DNA from 2 places in the Micromonospora sp. NPDC004336 genome. Region 1 is predicted to be linked to the other one. Evidence: predicted binding sites of a transcription regulator. Region 1 holds the regulator's gene; the other holds the start of a gene.
The links. Region 1 encodes HrcA, which represses chaperone genes, less so after heat shock. Its sites were predicted from a motif close to GGTTNGCACNCTCNNNNNGAGNGTGCNAACC; they were not measured.

Region 1 (9,450 bases):
TCAACGGCGCGTCCTACCTGCGCACCTGACCGTCCGTCGCGCCCGGCCGGCGGGGCCCGGTCACCAGCGGTCGAGGCGGGTGGCGAGCACCGAGAGGGCGGCCACGCCGGCCGTCGACGTGCGCAGCACCGTGGAGCCCAGCCGTACGGCGCGGGCGCCGGCGGCCAGGAAGGCGTCCAGCTCGGCGTCGGCGATGCCGCCCTCCGGGCCGACGACCAGCACGATCTCGCCGGTGCCGGGCAGCTCGGCGGCGGTCAGCCGCTCCTGCGCCCCCTCGTGCAGCACGAACGCCGCGGCGGCCCCGGCGATCCGGCGCGCGACCCGGACGGTCGACTCGTCCGGGATGCCGGCCACGACGGGCAACCAGGCACGGCGGGCCTGCTTGGCGGCCTCCCGGGCGGTCGCCGCCCACTTCTCGCGTGCCCGTACGCCCCGCTCGCCGCGCCACTGGGTGACCGAGCGGGCCGCGGCCCAGGGCACGATCTCGTCGACCCCGACCTCGGTCATCGCCTGCACGGCCAGCTCGCCCCGGTCGCCCTTGGCGATGCCCTGCACCACCACGAGGCGCGGGACGGACGCGTCGGCGTACCCCCGGGAGGTGATCTCCAGGTCGAGGGTGCCCCGGCCGACGGCGGTGACCACGGCGGCGGCCGTGCCGCCGCGCCCGTCGGCGAGCAGCAGCTCCTCGCCGACGCGCAGGCGCTGCACGGTGGCGGCGTGGTGCCCCTCGGGGCCGTCGAGGGTCAGCCGGTCGGCGGTGGGCAGCGACTCGACCAGGAACAGCGGTGCGGACACGATCAACAGGCTAGCCGCCCCGGGCGGCGCCGGGGACGGCGAGCCGCCGGTCAGGCGTGACCGTTGAACGCGTCGCGCATCCGGGAGAAGAAGCCGCCCTGCTTGGTCAGCTCGGCGACCTCCTCGCCCCGGGTCTTGGCGAAGTCGCGCAGCATCCGCTCCTGGTCGGCGTCGAGCTTGGTCGGGGTGCGCACGTCGAGGTGGACGTAGAGGTCGCCCCGGCCGGTGCCGCGCAGGTGCGGTACGCCCCGGGCGCGCAGCCGCAGGGTGCTGCCCGGCTGGGTGCCGGCCTTGACGTCGACGGTCTCCTCGCTGTCGAGCGTCTTGATGGTCAGCCGCGTGCCCAGCGCCGCCGCCGTCATCGGCACGGTGACCCGGCAGTGCAGGTCGTCGCCCTTGCGGGAGTAGACGTCGTGCGGCCGCTCGTGGATCTCCACGTAGAGGTCGCCGGCCGTGCCGCCGCCCGGGCCGACCTCGCCCTGCTGGGCCAGTCGGATGCGCATGCCGTCCTCGACGCCGGCCGGGATCTTGACGGTCAGCGAGCGCCGGGTGCGGACGCGGCCGTCGCCGGCGCAGGTCGGGCAGGGGTGCGGGATGGTGGTGCCGTAGCCCTGGCAGACCGTGCACGGCCGGGCGGAGACCACCTGGCCGAGGAAGGTGCGCTGCACGGACTGCACCTCGCCCCGGCCGGCGCACGCCTCGCAGGTCGCGAGGTGGGTGCCGGCGGCGGTGCCGGCGCCGGAGCAGGTGGTGCAGAGCACGGCGGTGTCGACGGTGATCGGCGCCTCGACACCGAACGCGGTCTCGTGCAGGTCCAGCTCCAGCCGCAGGATCGCGTCGGCGCCCGGCCGGGTCCGGGGTCGGGGGCCCCGCGAGCCGCCGGCCGCACCGCCGAAGAAGGCGTCCATGATGTCCTGGAAGCCGACGAACGGGCCGGCGCCGCCGGGACCGCCCGGGCCGCCCGCGCCCCCGCCGCCCGGGGCGAGCGGGTCGCCGCCCAGGTCGACGATCTGCCGTTTCCGGTCGTCCGAGAGGACCTCGTACGCGGCGTTGATGTCCTTGAACTTCTCCTGTGCCTCCGGGTCCGGATTGACGTCCGGGTGGAACTGCCGCGCCAGCTTGCGGTAGGCGCGCTTGATCTCGTCGTCGGAGGCTTCCCGGCTCACCCCGAGAATGCCGTAGTAGTCCCTGGCCACTGCGTTCCGTGTCCTCATGTTCGTCTCGCGTTGCGCCGGTCGTCGGCCGGAGCCGGCCGTCGGCCCTGACTGGTCAGTTCTGGGCCAGCAGCTCGCCCACGTAGCGTGCCACGGCTCGTACCGTGGCGATGGTGCCGGGGTAGTCCATCCGCGTCGGACCGAGCACGCCGAGCCCGCCGACGCTGGTCGAGCCCGGGCCGTAGCCGGTGCTGACCACCGACGCGGCGCGCAGGTTGTCGATCTCGTTCTCGTCGCCGATCAGCACCCGCGTCGTGCTCGGCTCCGCCTCGCCGATCAGCTTGAGCATGACGACCTCCTCCTCCAGCGCCTCCAGGATGGGGCGCAGGGAGCCCTGGAAGTCGAGCAGCCCGCCGCGGGTGAGGTTGGCCGTCCCGGCCAGCGCGATCCGCTCCTCGTGCCGCTCGATCAGCGTCTCCAGCAGCACCGTGGAGAGGGTGGTCATGGCGGGCCGCAGGTGCGGCACCGACTCGTCGACCAGCGCCTGCACCAGCGGCGGGGTCTCCGAGAGCCGGGTGCCGACCAGCTTCTCGTTGACCAGCCGGCGCAGGTCCGTCACGTCCTCGGCGGGGATCGGCGCGGGCAGCTCGACCAGCCGCTGCTCGACCCGCCCGGTGTCGGCGATCATGACCAGCATGAGCCGGGTCGTGGAGATCGGCACCAGCTCCAGGTGGCGCACCGAGGAGCGGGCCAGCGACGGGTACTGCACGACGGCGACCTGCCGGGTGAGCTGCGCCAGCAGCCGGACGGTGCGGTGCACCACGTCGTCGAGGTCGACCGCCCCGACCAGGAAACGCTCGATCGCCCGGCGCTCGGCCGGGCTGAGCGGCTTGACCCGGGACAGCCGGTCCACGAAGAGCCGGTAGCCGCGGTCGGTGGGCACCCGGCCGGCGCTGGTGTGCGGCTGGCGGATGTAGCCCTCCTCCTCCAGCACGGCCATGTCGTTGCGGACGGTCGCCGGCGAGACCCCGAGCTGGTGCCGCTCGACCAGCGCCTTGCTGCCGACGGGCTCCTGCGTGGCGACGTAGTCCTCGACGATCGCGCGCAGCACGGCGAGCTTGCGGTCGTCGAGACCCATCCCTTCCACCTCCCTGTCGCACGTCGGGCCCGGCACCCCGGGGGCCGGGCGGGCTGCTGGCACTCGTCCGTAGCGAGTGCCAGTCTACGTCGGCGCGCCCGGCCACGCGATGATCAACCTTGGACCGGTCGTCCGGGGCGGGCCGCCGGCCGGCCGGGGCGGCGGCCGCCAGGGCCGATCATCCCGGCAACCCGGCCGGTGTCGCTCTGGTGCGGCCTTGCCGGCTGCGCCTACCGTGACGTCCATGACTGAACCACCTCGCCCTCCCGGAGCGGGGGACCCCGGCGACCGGCCGGACCCGGCCGCTCCGTCGGGGGTTCCCGGCCCGCCCGGCGCCGACGAACCCACCGCACCACTGTCCGGGGCGCCGGGCCCGGGCGGCTATCCCCCGCCCGGTGGCTATCCGCCGCCCGCCGGTGACCAACCGCCGTCGGGCGGCTACCCGCCGTCGGGCGGCTACCCGCCGCCGGGTGGCTATCCCCCACCGGGCGGCTACCCCCCACCGGGTGGCTATCCCCCGCCGGGCGGCTATCCGCCCGGCGGCTACGGCGCGCCCACCGCCGGCTACGCCAGCAACGACGACAAGAACTGGGCCCTGATCGCCCACTTCGGCGGCGCGCTCGGGGTGATCGTCGGCGGTGGCCTCCTCGGCTGGGTGGCGCCGCTCATCGCGCTGATGACCCGCGGCCAGCAGTCGCCGACCGTCCGGGCGCACGCCGTCGCGGCGCTGAACTTCCAGATCACCTGGGCGATCGCCAGCGTGCTGAGCTGGGTGCTCACCCTGATCACCTGCGGGATCCTGTTCTTCGTCCCGATGCTCGTCTGGCTCGTGCCGCTGATCTTCGGGATCATCGGCGGGGTCAAGGCCAACGAGGGCGTCCTCTACCGCTACCCGATGAGCTACAGCTTCACCAGGTGAGCCGGGGCCGGCCGCTCCCCCGGCCGGCCTCGGCCACGTCCCACCAACGCGACGAGCGCCGGCCCGGGGCGGCCCACCGGCCCGGCCGCCGGCCGCCCGCCGCGCCGCTTTCCGCCGCCCGCCGGTCAGGGCAGCAGGTCGCGGACCACGGCGTCGGCGAGCAGCCGCCCGCGCAGGGTCAGCACCGCGCGGCCCGCCGCGTACTCGGGGGCAGCCAGCAGGCCGTCGGCGAGCGCCCGCGCCGCACCGGCCCGGCCGGCCTCGTCGAGGGCGTCCAGCGGCAGCCCGGAGGCGAGGCGCAGCCGGAGCATGACGTCCTCCATGTGCGCCTCGTCGGCGGTGAGCACCTCCCGGGCCAGGCCGGGTGACTCGCCGGCGGCCAGCCGCTTCGCGTACGTCGTGGGGTGCTTGACGTTCCACCAGCGCACGCCGCCGACGTGGCTGTGCGCGCCCGGGCCGAGGCCCCACCAGTCGGCGCCGGTCCAGTAGAGCAGGTTGTGGCGGCAGCGGGCCGCCTCGTCGCGGGCCCAGTTCGACACCTCGTACCAGGAGAGACCGGCCGCGCCGAGGGCGGCCTCCGCGGCGAGGTAGCGGTCCGCGGCGACGTCGTCGGAGGGGTACGGCAGCTCGCCGCGCCGCATCCGGGCGGCGAGCCGGGTGCCGTCCTCCACGATCAGGGCGTACGCGCTGACGTGGTCCACCCCGGCGGAGACGACCTGGTCCAGGGAGGCGGCGAAGTCGGCCTCGGTCTCCCCCGGCGTGCCGTAGATGAGGTCCAGGTTGACGTGGTCGAACCCCGCCTCGCGGGCCTCCCGGGCGGCGGCGACGGCCCGGCCGGCGCTGTGCGTGCGGTCGAGGATCGCCAGCACGCCGGGGGCGGCGGACTGCATGCCCAACGAGATCCGGGTGTAGCCGGCGGCCCGCAGCGCCTTCAGCGACTCCGGCGTGACCGACTCCGGGTTGGCCTCGGTGGTCACCTCGGCGTCGGGCGCGAGCCCCCAGGCGCGGTCGATGCCGTCGAGGATCCGGGCCAGGTCGTCGGCGGGGAGCAGGGTCGGGGTGCCGCCGCCGACGAAGACCGTGTCGACCCGGGGCGGCGGGGCGTCGCCCAGCACCCGGCCGGCGAGCGCCAGCTCGGCCAGCACGGTGTCGGCGTAGCCCTCGCGGCTCGCGCCGCCGCCCAGCTCGGCGGCGGTGTACGTGTTGAAGTCGCAGTAGCCGCAGCGGCTGGCGCAGAACGGCACGTGCACGTACACGCCGAAGCCCCGCGCGCCGACGGCGCGGGTGGCGGTGGCGGGCAGCGACCCGTCGACGGGGACGGTTTCGCCTTCTGGAAGGACGCCGGGCATGGCCACTAGTGTGCCCGGCATGACCTCTCCCGACGTGCTCGTGCGGGCCGCCACGGCCCGCGGGGTGACCACGCTCACCCTGGACAGCCCGCACAACCGCAACGCGCTCTCCACGCCGCTGATGACCCAGCTGCTGGCCGGCCTCGCCGAGGCGGTCGCCGACGACGCCGTACGCGTGGTCGTGCTGGACCACACCGGCCCGGTCTTCTGCTCGGGAGCGGACCTGAGGGAGACGGCCGCCGCGTACGCCAGCGGCACCGTGCCCGCCGGGATGCTGGGCGACGTGCTCGCGGCGGTCCGAGAGTGCCCGAAACCGGTGGTGGCGAAGGTGGCCGGGCCGGCCCGGGCCGGCGGCCTGGGCCTGATCGCGGCGGCCGACCTGGCGGTGTGCGCGCAGGAGGCGACGTTCGCCTTCACCGAGGTGCGGATCGGGGTGATCCCGGCGGTCATCTCCGCGACCGTGCTGCCCCTGCTGCACCCCCGCGCGGCGGCCGAGCTCTACCTGACCGGGGACACCTTCGACGGCCGGCGGGCGGCCGAGATCGGCCTGGTCACCGCCGCGGTGCCGGCGGACGGGCTGGCCACCGCCGTCGCCGGATACTGCGACTCGCTGGTGCGGGGCGCGCCCGGCGCGCTGGCCGGGGCGAAGGAGCTGCTGCGCCGGCGGCCCGCCGCCGACCTGCGGGAGGAGATCGCCGGGCTGTCGACGCTCTCGACCGGATACTTCCTGTCCGAGGAGGGTCGCGAGGGCGTGCTGGCGTTCCGGGAGAAGCGGCCGGCACGCTGGGTGCCCGCCGCCGACGGCGACGCCGAGGCGGGCGCCGGCCGGTAGCCGCCGGGCCGGCGCCGTCGCGTTCGTGGGCGGGCGACGTCGCGCCGGGACGGGCCCGGGGCGGCTCTCGCGTCCGCCCGCCGGGGCCGGCGGGTGAGGCCGCGCCGGAAACGGGGAACGTGGAAGCTCACCCGGCCGGGCCCCGGCGGGCGCACGGACCGGCGGGCCGGGCGGCCGGCGGGGCCACCGAAACCGGTCGGACGACCCTGGGGGTACCACGGGGGACGTACGCTTGGCGGGCTGTCGAACAGGGGGTGTGGGTGCGAACTCGGGCAGTCGTGACGGGCGGCGTCGTCCTCGTCCTCGTCGCCGTGGTCGGAATCTGGATCGTCATCCGGCAGGTGGGTGGGCAGCTGCGCCTGCCGCTGTCCAGCCGGACCTGCACGGTGCAGGCGGACGGCCGGGTGGCCCTGGACGCCGACCAGATGGCCAACGCGGCGACGATCGCGGCGATCGGGATCCAGCGCAAGATGCCCGACCGGGCCGTCGTGGTGGCGCTGGCCACCGCGTACCAGGAGTCCGGCCTGCGCAACCTCGCCGGGGGCGACCGCGACTCGGTGGGGCTGTTCCAGCAGCGCCCGAGCCAGGGCTGGGGCACCGCGGAACAGATCCGCGACCCGCGCTACGCGACGAACCGGTTCTACGCCGCGCTCAAAAAGGTGCGTGGCTGGGAGCGGATGCGGGTCACCGACGCCGCGCAGAAGGTGCAGCGCTCCGCCTTCCCCGAGGCGTACCAGAAGTGGGCGGACGAGTCCGAGGTGCTGACCCGGGCCCTGCTCGGGCACGCCACCGGCGCGGTCGCCTGCACGGTGAGCCGCGACCCGGCGATGCGCGGGGCCGCGGCGGCGACCGCGCTGACCCGCGGCCTGTCGCTGGACTGGGGCCTGGCCGCCGTCGGCGCGGCGGACCTGACCGGCCTCACCGTTCCGGCCGCCGACGAGCGTCGGGGCTGGCGGTACGCGCACTGGCTGGTCTCCCACGCGGACGACCACGGCGTCAAGCGGGTGCGCTTCGGCGGCCTGGAGTGGACCGCCCGCAACGGCACCTGGAGCCGGGTCGACGGCGAGCCCGCGACCGACGACCGGGTGGTGGCCGAGGTCTTCGCCGAGGCGTAGCGGGCCCGATCTCCTTACCGGCAGTCACCGCACAATCCGTCATTTCGGGCCAAAAACCTCGACAGCGCGCGTCGACGCGACGCATCGTAGTCGACCGGCTCCCCACGGTTCGGACAACGGTCGCATATCAGGCCCGGCGGTACCCCGCCCCGGAGCCAGCGCGTTACGATCGGCGGCCTGTGCCAGCAATGGTTTCGCCTCATGGGGAGGGGTACGTCGAGGTGTTCGACTACGGCGACCGGACCGGTTACGAACCGATCAGTGACACCGACCGCAAGGAGTTCCACGAGCAGGGCTTCCTCCTGCTGCGCAACGTCCTGACGGAGGACCACCGGGCGGCGCTGGAGGCGGCGGTCGACCGCGTCTACGCCGAGGAGCAGGCCAAGGGCAACACCACCAAGGACGGCACCCTGCACCTGCTGGGCTTCCTGGACCGGGACGAGCTCTTCGGCGACCTGCTGACCCACCCGATCGCCTTCCCCTACATGTGGGGCCTGGCCGGCTGGAACATCTACACGCACCACAACCACCTGGACGTCACCCCGCCGGCGGCCGAGCCGGAGAAGCCGTACTGGGGATGGCACCAGGACGGGTACCGGCAGAACTCCGACCCGGAGACGATGGACCCCAACCTGCCCCGGCCGATGTTCTCGCTGAAGGTGGCCTACGTCCTGTCCGACCTGTCGGAGAACGGCCGGGGCGCCACCAAGGTGATCCCGGGCAGCCACCTGTGGAACTCGCTGCCGCGCCCGGAGGACACCTCGGTGCACAACCCGGACCCGGAGGGCACGGTGGAGATCACCGCGAACCCGGGCGACGCGTTCATCTTCGACCGCCGCCAGTGGCACTCCCGGTCGACGAACCTGTCGACCATCACCCGCAAGATGCTCTTCGTCGGCTACACCTACCGGTGGATCCGCCCCCTGGACGAGCTGCACATCGACAAGGACGGCGAGTGGTGGGCCAACCGCACGCCGGTGCAGCGCCAGCTCTGCGGTGAGGGCACCCACACCGCGAACTACTGGGGCATCAACTGGGACGGCTACATCGACGACGAGATCCCGCTGCGCAAGGAGCTCAAGCAGCGCGGTCTGCTCGACCGCAACATCCCCTGGCTCCGCTGACCCGCTCACCCGGCTCCGGCCGGGCGTAGTCGGACGGGCCCCCTCCCGCGTGGGAGGGGGCCCGTCCCCGTCTCCGCGCTTCCACGTGCGTGCCGGCCGACACCCGCCCCGCCGTCGATGGCCGGCGGAACCAGGCGTCGGCCGGCTTCAGCTCCGGGCCGCCAAAAGGCCGGCCTAAGCGCCGGGCCGCCAGAGGCCGGCGTCAGGGCCGGGCCGCCAGAAGGCCGGCCTAAGCGCCGGGCCGCCAGAGGCCGGCGTCCGGGGCCGGGCCGCCAGAAGCCCGCTTCAGCTCCGGTCGGCGAGCCGGCGGCGGGCCTTGTCCCGGATCTTCTCCGGCAGGTCGGGCGCGTCGAGCAGCCGGGGCAGCAGGTCGGGCTCCAGCGTCAGTGCCCGGAAGACCTCGCCGATCGTCACCCCGTGCGCCGGCCGGTCCACCACCTCCACCGGGTCGCCCGCGCCGACCTCCCCCTCCCGCAGCACCCGCAGGTACGCCCCCGGGGCAGCGCGCACGGTGAACCGCTTGATCAGGTCCGGTACGCCCCAGAAGCCGGCGAACGTCCGGCAGGGCGTCCGAGGCTTGGTCACCTGGAGCAGCGCCGACCCGACCGCCCACTGCTCGCCGATCACGGCGCCCGTCACGTCGACCGCGTACGTGGTCAGGTTCTCGCCGAAGCCGCCGGGGCGCGGGGCGCGGCCGAGCTCGGTCGCCCACCAGCCGGCGTCCTCCTCGGCGTACGCGTAGACCGCCTGCTCCGGGCCGCCGTGGTGGGCGCGCTCGCCGATGAAGTCGCCGGCCACCCCGTCGGTGCGCAGCAGCACCGGGCCGTCCACCGGACGCTTGTCGATGCCGCTGCGGCCGCTCGCGTCGCCCGCCCACGCAGCCTCGGTCACGATGCCGAGGTTCACCGATGCCAGCCTGCCCGTCATGATGATCAGCCTAGTCCGCAGGCGGGCACCCCCGTCGGGTGCGGAAAGGGCCCCTGGTCGACGGGTGCGTCGACGAGGGGCCCTCGAACCTGCGCGC
Region 2 (6,129 bases), on a different contig from region 1:
GTGGAACAGATCTTCGAGCACTCCCGCTACGGCGACATCCTGTTCCGGTACGTCGTGCCGCTGGCCGTGGCGTCGCTGCTGCTGCTCGCGGTAACGAGCGGCCATCCACGGGTACGCAGGCTGCCGTCCTGGATCACCCCGGTGCTGTCGGTCGCGGTGGTGGCGCTCGCCGTCGTCAGCCTCGTCTACGTCTACCTCACCGGCCACTCCGGCGCGGAGACGGTCTGGGGCAACACCCTCTGACCCACCCCCGCCCCACCCCGCCCCCGCCCCCGCCCCACAGCTCCGTCGATCTTGCACTTTCGGCCCTTCGTTCGTCCCTTTTGCCCCGGCTTGCCGGGGTAGTAAGTGCAAGATCGCGGGGGGAGAGAGGGGGAGGGGGAGGGGGGAGAGGGGGCGGGGGTTAGAAGAGGAGGCGGGAGCAGAGTAGGCAGACGAGGAGTACCAGTACGAGGGCGGCCACCGCGCCGACGGCGTACGTGAGTCGCTGGGCGCGCTGTTCCGCCGAGTCGAGCCCTGCCATGTCCTGCGGGGGCAGCCGCCGGGGCGGCGCGGGGCGCAGGTGCACCGGTGGTCGCCACCCGGGCGGCGGAGGCGTGGTGGCCGGCGGGCCGGCGTAGCCGCTCCCGGCCGGCGGGGCGGTCGACGGGCCGGGATGTCCGCCGCCGGACGGAACGGTGGCAGGTGTGCCGGCCTGTCCGCCGCCGGGTCGCAGCACATCGGCAGGTGTGCCGGGTTGTCCGCCGGGTCGCAGCACATCGGCAGGTGTGCCGGGTTGTCCGCCGGGTCGCAGCACGTTGGCAGGTGTGCCGGGAGGTCCGCCGCCGGGTGCCGGCGCGGCCGGGGCCCCCTCCGGCGCGGGTTCGGGCCGTCGCCAGTACTCGTCCGGGGCGCCGCCGGAGGTGGGGGTCGTCACGCCGTCCGACGCTACCAACGCCAGGGACCGATGACCGGCTGGACGCGGCCGGCCCAGCCCGGCTCGATGCCGGTGACCCCAACCAGGCCGGGGTCGACCCGGTCACGATAGGCGCAGCCGGGCCGTCAACGGCGTATCGAGGGCGTGACCCGGGCCGGCGCTGCGCTAGTCTTGCCGCTCGTGAGCACCGAGTTTCCGGGGACGCCGGCCGTACGCGGCGACGACGACCGCACGGTCGACCTCAGCGACGACTTCGTGGTGCTGCCCGAGCAGACCGCCGACGACACCGACCGGGGCTGGGGCGAACGCTCCGGCGGTAACGACGACTGGCTGCTGGCCGAGCGCCCCCCGCACTGGGACTGACGCCCCCTGGTCCTCGCCCGCCGGCAGTCCTCCCGGTTGTGGAGAACCCGCCTGGCCTGTGGATAACCGCGCGACACCTGTGGATGACGCGTCGGCCCTGTGGACGACCGGGGATGACGTGACCGAAGATCGGCAGGACGGCCTCGTTCGTCCCCGAGCAGGCGACGACCCGGGGCGGCGAGGGCCGGCCCCGGGTCGGTGCGGTGGGCGTCAGGAGGCGCTTGCGGTGCTGGCGGCCGGCGTCTTGCCCGCCCCGCCGCCCGAGCCGTTCGAGCTGGTCGAGGACGACGACGAGGACGACGAGGCGGCCGAGCCGTTCGACGAACCGGAGTCGCCGGAGGAGGACGAGTCGGACTTCGCCGGCTTGGCGGCGCCGCCGTTCTTGCCCGTGTCGGCGCCGGACGAGCGCGAGTCCGTGCGGTAGAAGCCGGAGCCCTTGAACACGATGCCGACCGAGTTGAAGAGCTTGCGCAGCCGCCCCTCACACGCCGGGCACTCGGTCAGCGGCTCGTCAGAGAAGGACTGCACCGCCTCGAGCTGGTGGCCGCACGCGGTGCAGGCGTACTGGTACGTGGGCACGTTCTCCTCCGGATCTGGCACGGCCGATTGGCACTCGACGTCTTCGAGTGCCAATGGTGCGGCATTGCCCCCGGATTCGTCCAGCGGAAGTGTGGGGCGCGACACCCCCGACGCCCGAGGCGCCGTCCCGGCCGGGCGTCAGCTCCGCCGCGTGGCCCCACGTCGGCTCCGCCGTCCGCTGCGCGAACCCGGGCGCCGCCGGGCCCGGCGTCAGCCCCGCCGGGCGCCGCGAGCACCCGGGGCACCGTCCAGCCCGGCACCCGCCGCGTCGTCCAGCGCGGCACCCGTCGCGCCGGCCCACCCGGCACCCGTCGCGTCGTCCAGCGCGGCGCCCGCCGCGTCGTCCCACCCGGCACCCGCCGCGTCGTCCAGCGCGGCGCCCGCCGCGTCGCCCTGGGCGGCGTCCAGCGTACGCAGGCCGTCGGCGGGCGTGACCACCGCGCGTACCGGCCGGTCGTGCGGCTCGGCGGGCAGCACCCCGACCAGCTCCCCGTCGTGCAATGGGACCACGGTCAGCGTGGCCGCCGGCACCCGGGCCAGCGCCCGGTCGTACGAGCCGCCGCCCCGGCCCAGCCGCAGTCCCCGCCGGTCCACGGCCAGCGCCGGCACCACCACCAGCTCCGCCCCGGCCACCGCCTCCCGCCCCAGTCGTGGCCCGGCCGGCTCCCGCATGCCCCGCCCGGCGGCCACCAGCGCGTCCGGCCCGGCCCAGGCGGCCCAGTCCAGGTCGAGGTCGTCGCGGAGCACCGGCAGCAGCAGCTCGCCGCCCGGCGGCAGCGCCGCGTGCAGCACCGCCGGCAGGTCGGGGCCGCCCGGCTCGGAGCCGACCGGCACGTACGCGGTGATGCGGCGCGGGCGCAGCCGGCGTACGAGCGCCACCAGCTCGGCCTGGACGCGCCCGGCGGCCTCGGCCCGCCGCGCGGCGGTGAGCGCCCGGCGGGCGGCGAGCACGGCGGCGCGGGCGTCCCGCTTCGCCGCTTCCGCTTCATGAGAAAAATCGGGCACGCAACACTCCTGACGCAACGTTTGTCACCTGGTTGCTCTGTGTCAGCATCGCAAGCGACGGCGGCGGAACTTCCGGGGGGACCGAGTGACGCTACGCGGGCGGTTGACCACAGCCTTCCTGGCGGTGGTGCTCGGCCCGGTGGTGCTCGGGGCGCTCTTCGTCGGCTCGACCGTGGCGTCGGTCGACCGCAGCCGCTCCACCGAGCGGCTCGCGGTGGCCGCCGCGACCGTGCGCACCTCGGTCGACGCCCTCTGCCAGCAGCTGCGGGCCGCCGCCGACGCGGTCGCCCTGACCGGCGACCGGCCGGGCGCCGCGAGCCAGGTGGTCAGCCGTGGCCTGGCGACCGCCGTGCGGGTCACCGACGTGGCCGGCCGGGTCACCTACGCGACGCCCGGCGGGCCGGCGGAGCCCTGGCGCGACTGTGCCGCCGCCACGCCGGCCGCCGGCCCGGTGCGGGCGCTCGCCGCCCGGGTCGACCTGCGCGACCGGTCCGGCGGGTCGCTGGGCACGGTCGCCGCCGCGCACCCGGTCGACCCGGCCTTCGTGGCGCGGCTCGCGGCCGTGACTGGGGTGGCGGTCACGCTGCTCGACGGCGCCGAGGCGCCCGTGCGGCTCGCCCACAGCACCGAGTCGACGGGGGTACGCGACGCCGTGCTCGCCGCCGCCGGCACGCTCGACGGGGAGCGGGTCACGGAGACCGCCGACGGCCGGTACGTCCGCCGGGTCGGTCCCTCCGCCGGCCAGCCCCTGCCGCTGGTGCTCTCGGTTCCCGGCGAACAGCCGCCCGGCCTCTACCCGGCGCTGCTCGCGGCGGTGCTGGTGGCGGCCCTGCTGGCCGTGGTGGCCGCCTGGCGGCTCGCCCGGGTGACCACCCGTCCGCTGGGGGAGCTGGCGGGCGCGGTGGACCGGGTGGCCCGGGGCGACCTGACGGCCCGGGTGCCGGTGCGCAGCCGCGACGAGATCGGCCGGCTGGCCGGCGCGTTCAACCGGATGACCCGGGAGACGGGCACGTACGTGGCGGCGCTGACCAGCAGCCGCGACCAGTTGCGCGGGCACCTCGCGGTGCTGGGCGACACCCTGGCCAGTACGCACGACCTGCAACGCATCCTGCGGGTGATCCTGCACAGCGCGATCGCGGCGACGGGCGCCCGGGCCGGCGCGGTCCTGCTGGTCGACGACGGCGGGGTGCTCGTCGCGCAGTGTGCCGAGGGGCTGGACGGGCGCTGCCCGCCGGACGACCGGGCCGGGCCGCTGCGGGTGCCGCTGGGCAGCGGCGTGGTCGGCGCGGTCGCGGCGACGGGGGAGCCGCGACGCGGCCGGGTGACGGCCTCCGGCGCGCCGCCCGGCGAACCGCTGTGCCGCACGTACATCGCGGTGCCGTTCGCGGCCGGCGCGGCTGGCGCTGCCGGCGTTCCCGCTACTCCGGGCGTCGTCGGTCCGGCGGGCGCGCCCGGCGGCTCGGGCGCGTCCGGTGTCCCGGGGGCGGCCGGCGGCTCGGGGGCGGCCGACGGCGCCGGGCGGGGGGACACGCCGGCCGCCCGACCCGTGGCCGTCGACGCCGGCCGCGTCGACGCACGGTCCCACGACTCGTCGGGTGCGGAGCCGGCGTCCCCGGCGGGGGTGCTCGGCGTGCTCGTCCTCTACGACCGGCTCGGCGCGGACGAGTTCGACGACGACGACCTGGTGACCCTGCGGACCTTCGCCGGCCACGCCGCCGTGGCCGTCGACAACGTGCGGGTGCACGAGGAGGCGCAGCGGCTCTCCCTGACCGACCCGCTGACCGGGCTCTGGAACTACCGCTACCTGCGCGAGTCGATCCGCCGGGAGGTCGAGCGGGCGAGCCGGTTCGGCCGGATGCTCAGCGTCCTCGCCCTCGACCTGGACCGGTTCAAGGAGGTCAACGACACCCACGGGCACGCCGCCGGCGACGCCGTGCTGGCCGAGTTCGCCCGCCGGGTACGCGGCGAGATCCGCGAGGTGGACCTCGCCTTCCGGCAGGGCGGGGAGGAGTTCGTGGTGCTGCTGCCGGAGACCGACGCCCGGGGCGCGGCGATCGTCGCGGAGCGGCTCGGGGCCGCCGTGCGGGAGGCTCCGATGGCGGCCGGCGGGCACGGCGGGGGCGGGCCCGTGGCCATCCGGGTCACCGTCTCGATCGGCATCGCCGTCTATCCCGACCACGCGAGCACGGGCCAGGAGGTGCTGGACGCCGCCGACGACGCCCTCTACGCCGCCAAGGCGGCCGGACGGGACACCTGGCGGATCGCCGGCACCCGGCCGGCGGACGGCCGGACCGACGGCGACCGGATCCCTGACGATCGGATTCCCGACGGCGACCGGATCCCCGACGATCGGATTCCCGACGCCCCGACCGCCGAGGGCCGGGCCGCCGAGGGCCCGACCGTCGACGCCCCGACCGCCGAGGGCCGGGCCGTCGACGCCTTGACCGCCGGTGACCGGGCCGCCGACGTCCCGACCGCCGAGGGCCGGGGCACCGAGGGCCGGGGCGCCGGCGGGTGGGGCGATCCACCGGCCCGGGAGATCCCCGTCCCCGCGGGCGCGGTCAGTCCCGAGGACGGCCTGCCGCGGGCCGGCGCCCCGCGCCAGCCGGCCCGGAGCCGCCCCGATCCGGCCGACTCCGCCAGCGTCGATCCGCACACCGGCCCGCCCGGACCCGACGCCGACCCGCGTACCGCGCCGGCCGGGCCCGGTCCCGCGCGGCCCGGCACGGGCGGCGGCGCGTCTTCCGGTCCTCACCCTCCACGGCAGAGCCGTGGCCGATAGTCTCGCGACATGTCGGAGCACTCAGCGAACCCCTCATCGGCGACCGCCGCGACCGGTCGCCCCCGCGCGGTCAAAGCCGTCATCCCGGCCGCAGGACTCGCCACCCGGTTCCTGCCGGCCACGAAGGCGGTGCCCAAGGAGCTGCTTCCGGTGGTCGACCGGCCGGTGCTGCAGTACATCGTCGAGGAGGCCACCCAGGCCGGCATCGGCGACGTCCTGCTGATCACCGGGCGGGGCAAGACCTCGATGGTGGACCACTTCGACCGCCGCCCCGACCTGGAGGCCCGGCTGGAGGAGAAGGGCGACGCCGAGCGGCTGGCCGCCGTACGCCGGCCCAGCGAGCTGGCCGAGATCTACACCTGCCGCCAGCCGGAGCAGCTCGGCCTCGGCCACGCCGTCGGCTACGCCGAGTCGCACGTCGGCGACCAGCCCTTCGCGGTGCTGCTCGGCGACGAGTTCGTGAAGCAGTCCGAGCCGCTGCTGC

Region 2: the regulator HrcA is predicted to act here: its motif matches at 1,884-1,914, upstream of ACWENR_RS03355 (FmdB family zinc ribbon protein).

Annotation. Positions count from the first base shown of each region.
Region 1 is NZ_JBSGDY010000005.1:3,373-12,822, reverse strand. Features, by position in the region: gene ACWENR_RS02185 (SDR family NAD(P)-dependent oxidoreductase) at 1-29, shown strand, start outside; gene ACWENR_RS02180 (16S rRNA (uracil(1498)-N(3))-methyltransferase) at 61-795, opposite strand; gene dnaJ (molecular chaperone DnaJ) at 846-1,991, opposite strand; gene hrcA (heat-inducible transcriptional repressor HrcA) at 2,065-3,087, opposite strand; gene ACWENR_RS02165 (DUF4870 domain-containing protein) at 3,332-4,006, shown strand; gene hemW (radical SAM family heme chaperone HemW) at 4,132-5,355, opposite strand; gene ACWENR_RS02155 (enoyl-CoA hydratase-related protein) at 5,375-6,187, shown strand; gene ACWENR_RS02150 (hypothetical protein) at 6,442-7,302, shown strand; gene ACWENR_RS02145 (phytanoyl-CoA dioxygenase family protein) at 7,491-8,426, shown strand; gene ACWENR_RS02140 (MOSC domain-containing protein) at 8,712-9,353, opposite strand.
Region 2 is NZ_JBSGDY010000007.1:72,621-78,749, reverse strand. Features, by position in the region: gene ACWENR_RS03370 (DUF2231 domain-containing protein) at 1-243, shown strand, start outside; gene ACWENR_RS03365 (hypothetical protein) at 404-568, opposite strand; gene ACWENR_RS03360 (hypothetical protein) at 1,097-1,279, shown strand; gene ACWENR_RS03355 (FmdB family zinc ribbon protein) at 1,490-1,879, opposite strand; partial or broken gene ACWENR_RS03350 (5-formyltetrahydrofolate cyclo-ligase) at 2,255-2,863, opposite strand; gene ACWENR_RS03345 (diguanylate cyclase) at 2,949-5,645, shown strand; gene ACWENR_RS03340 (UTP--glucose-1-phosphate uridylyltransferase) at 5,655-6,129, shown strand, end outside.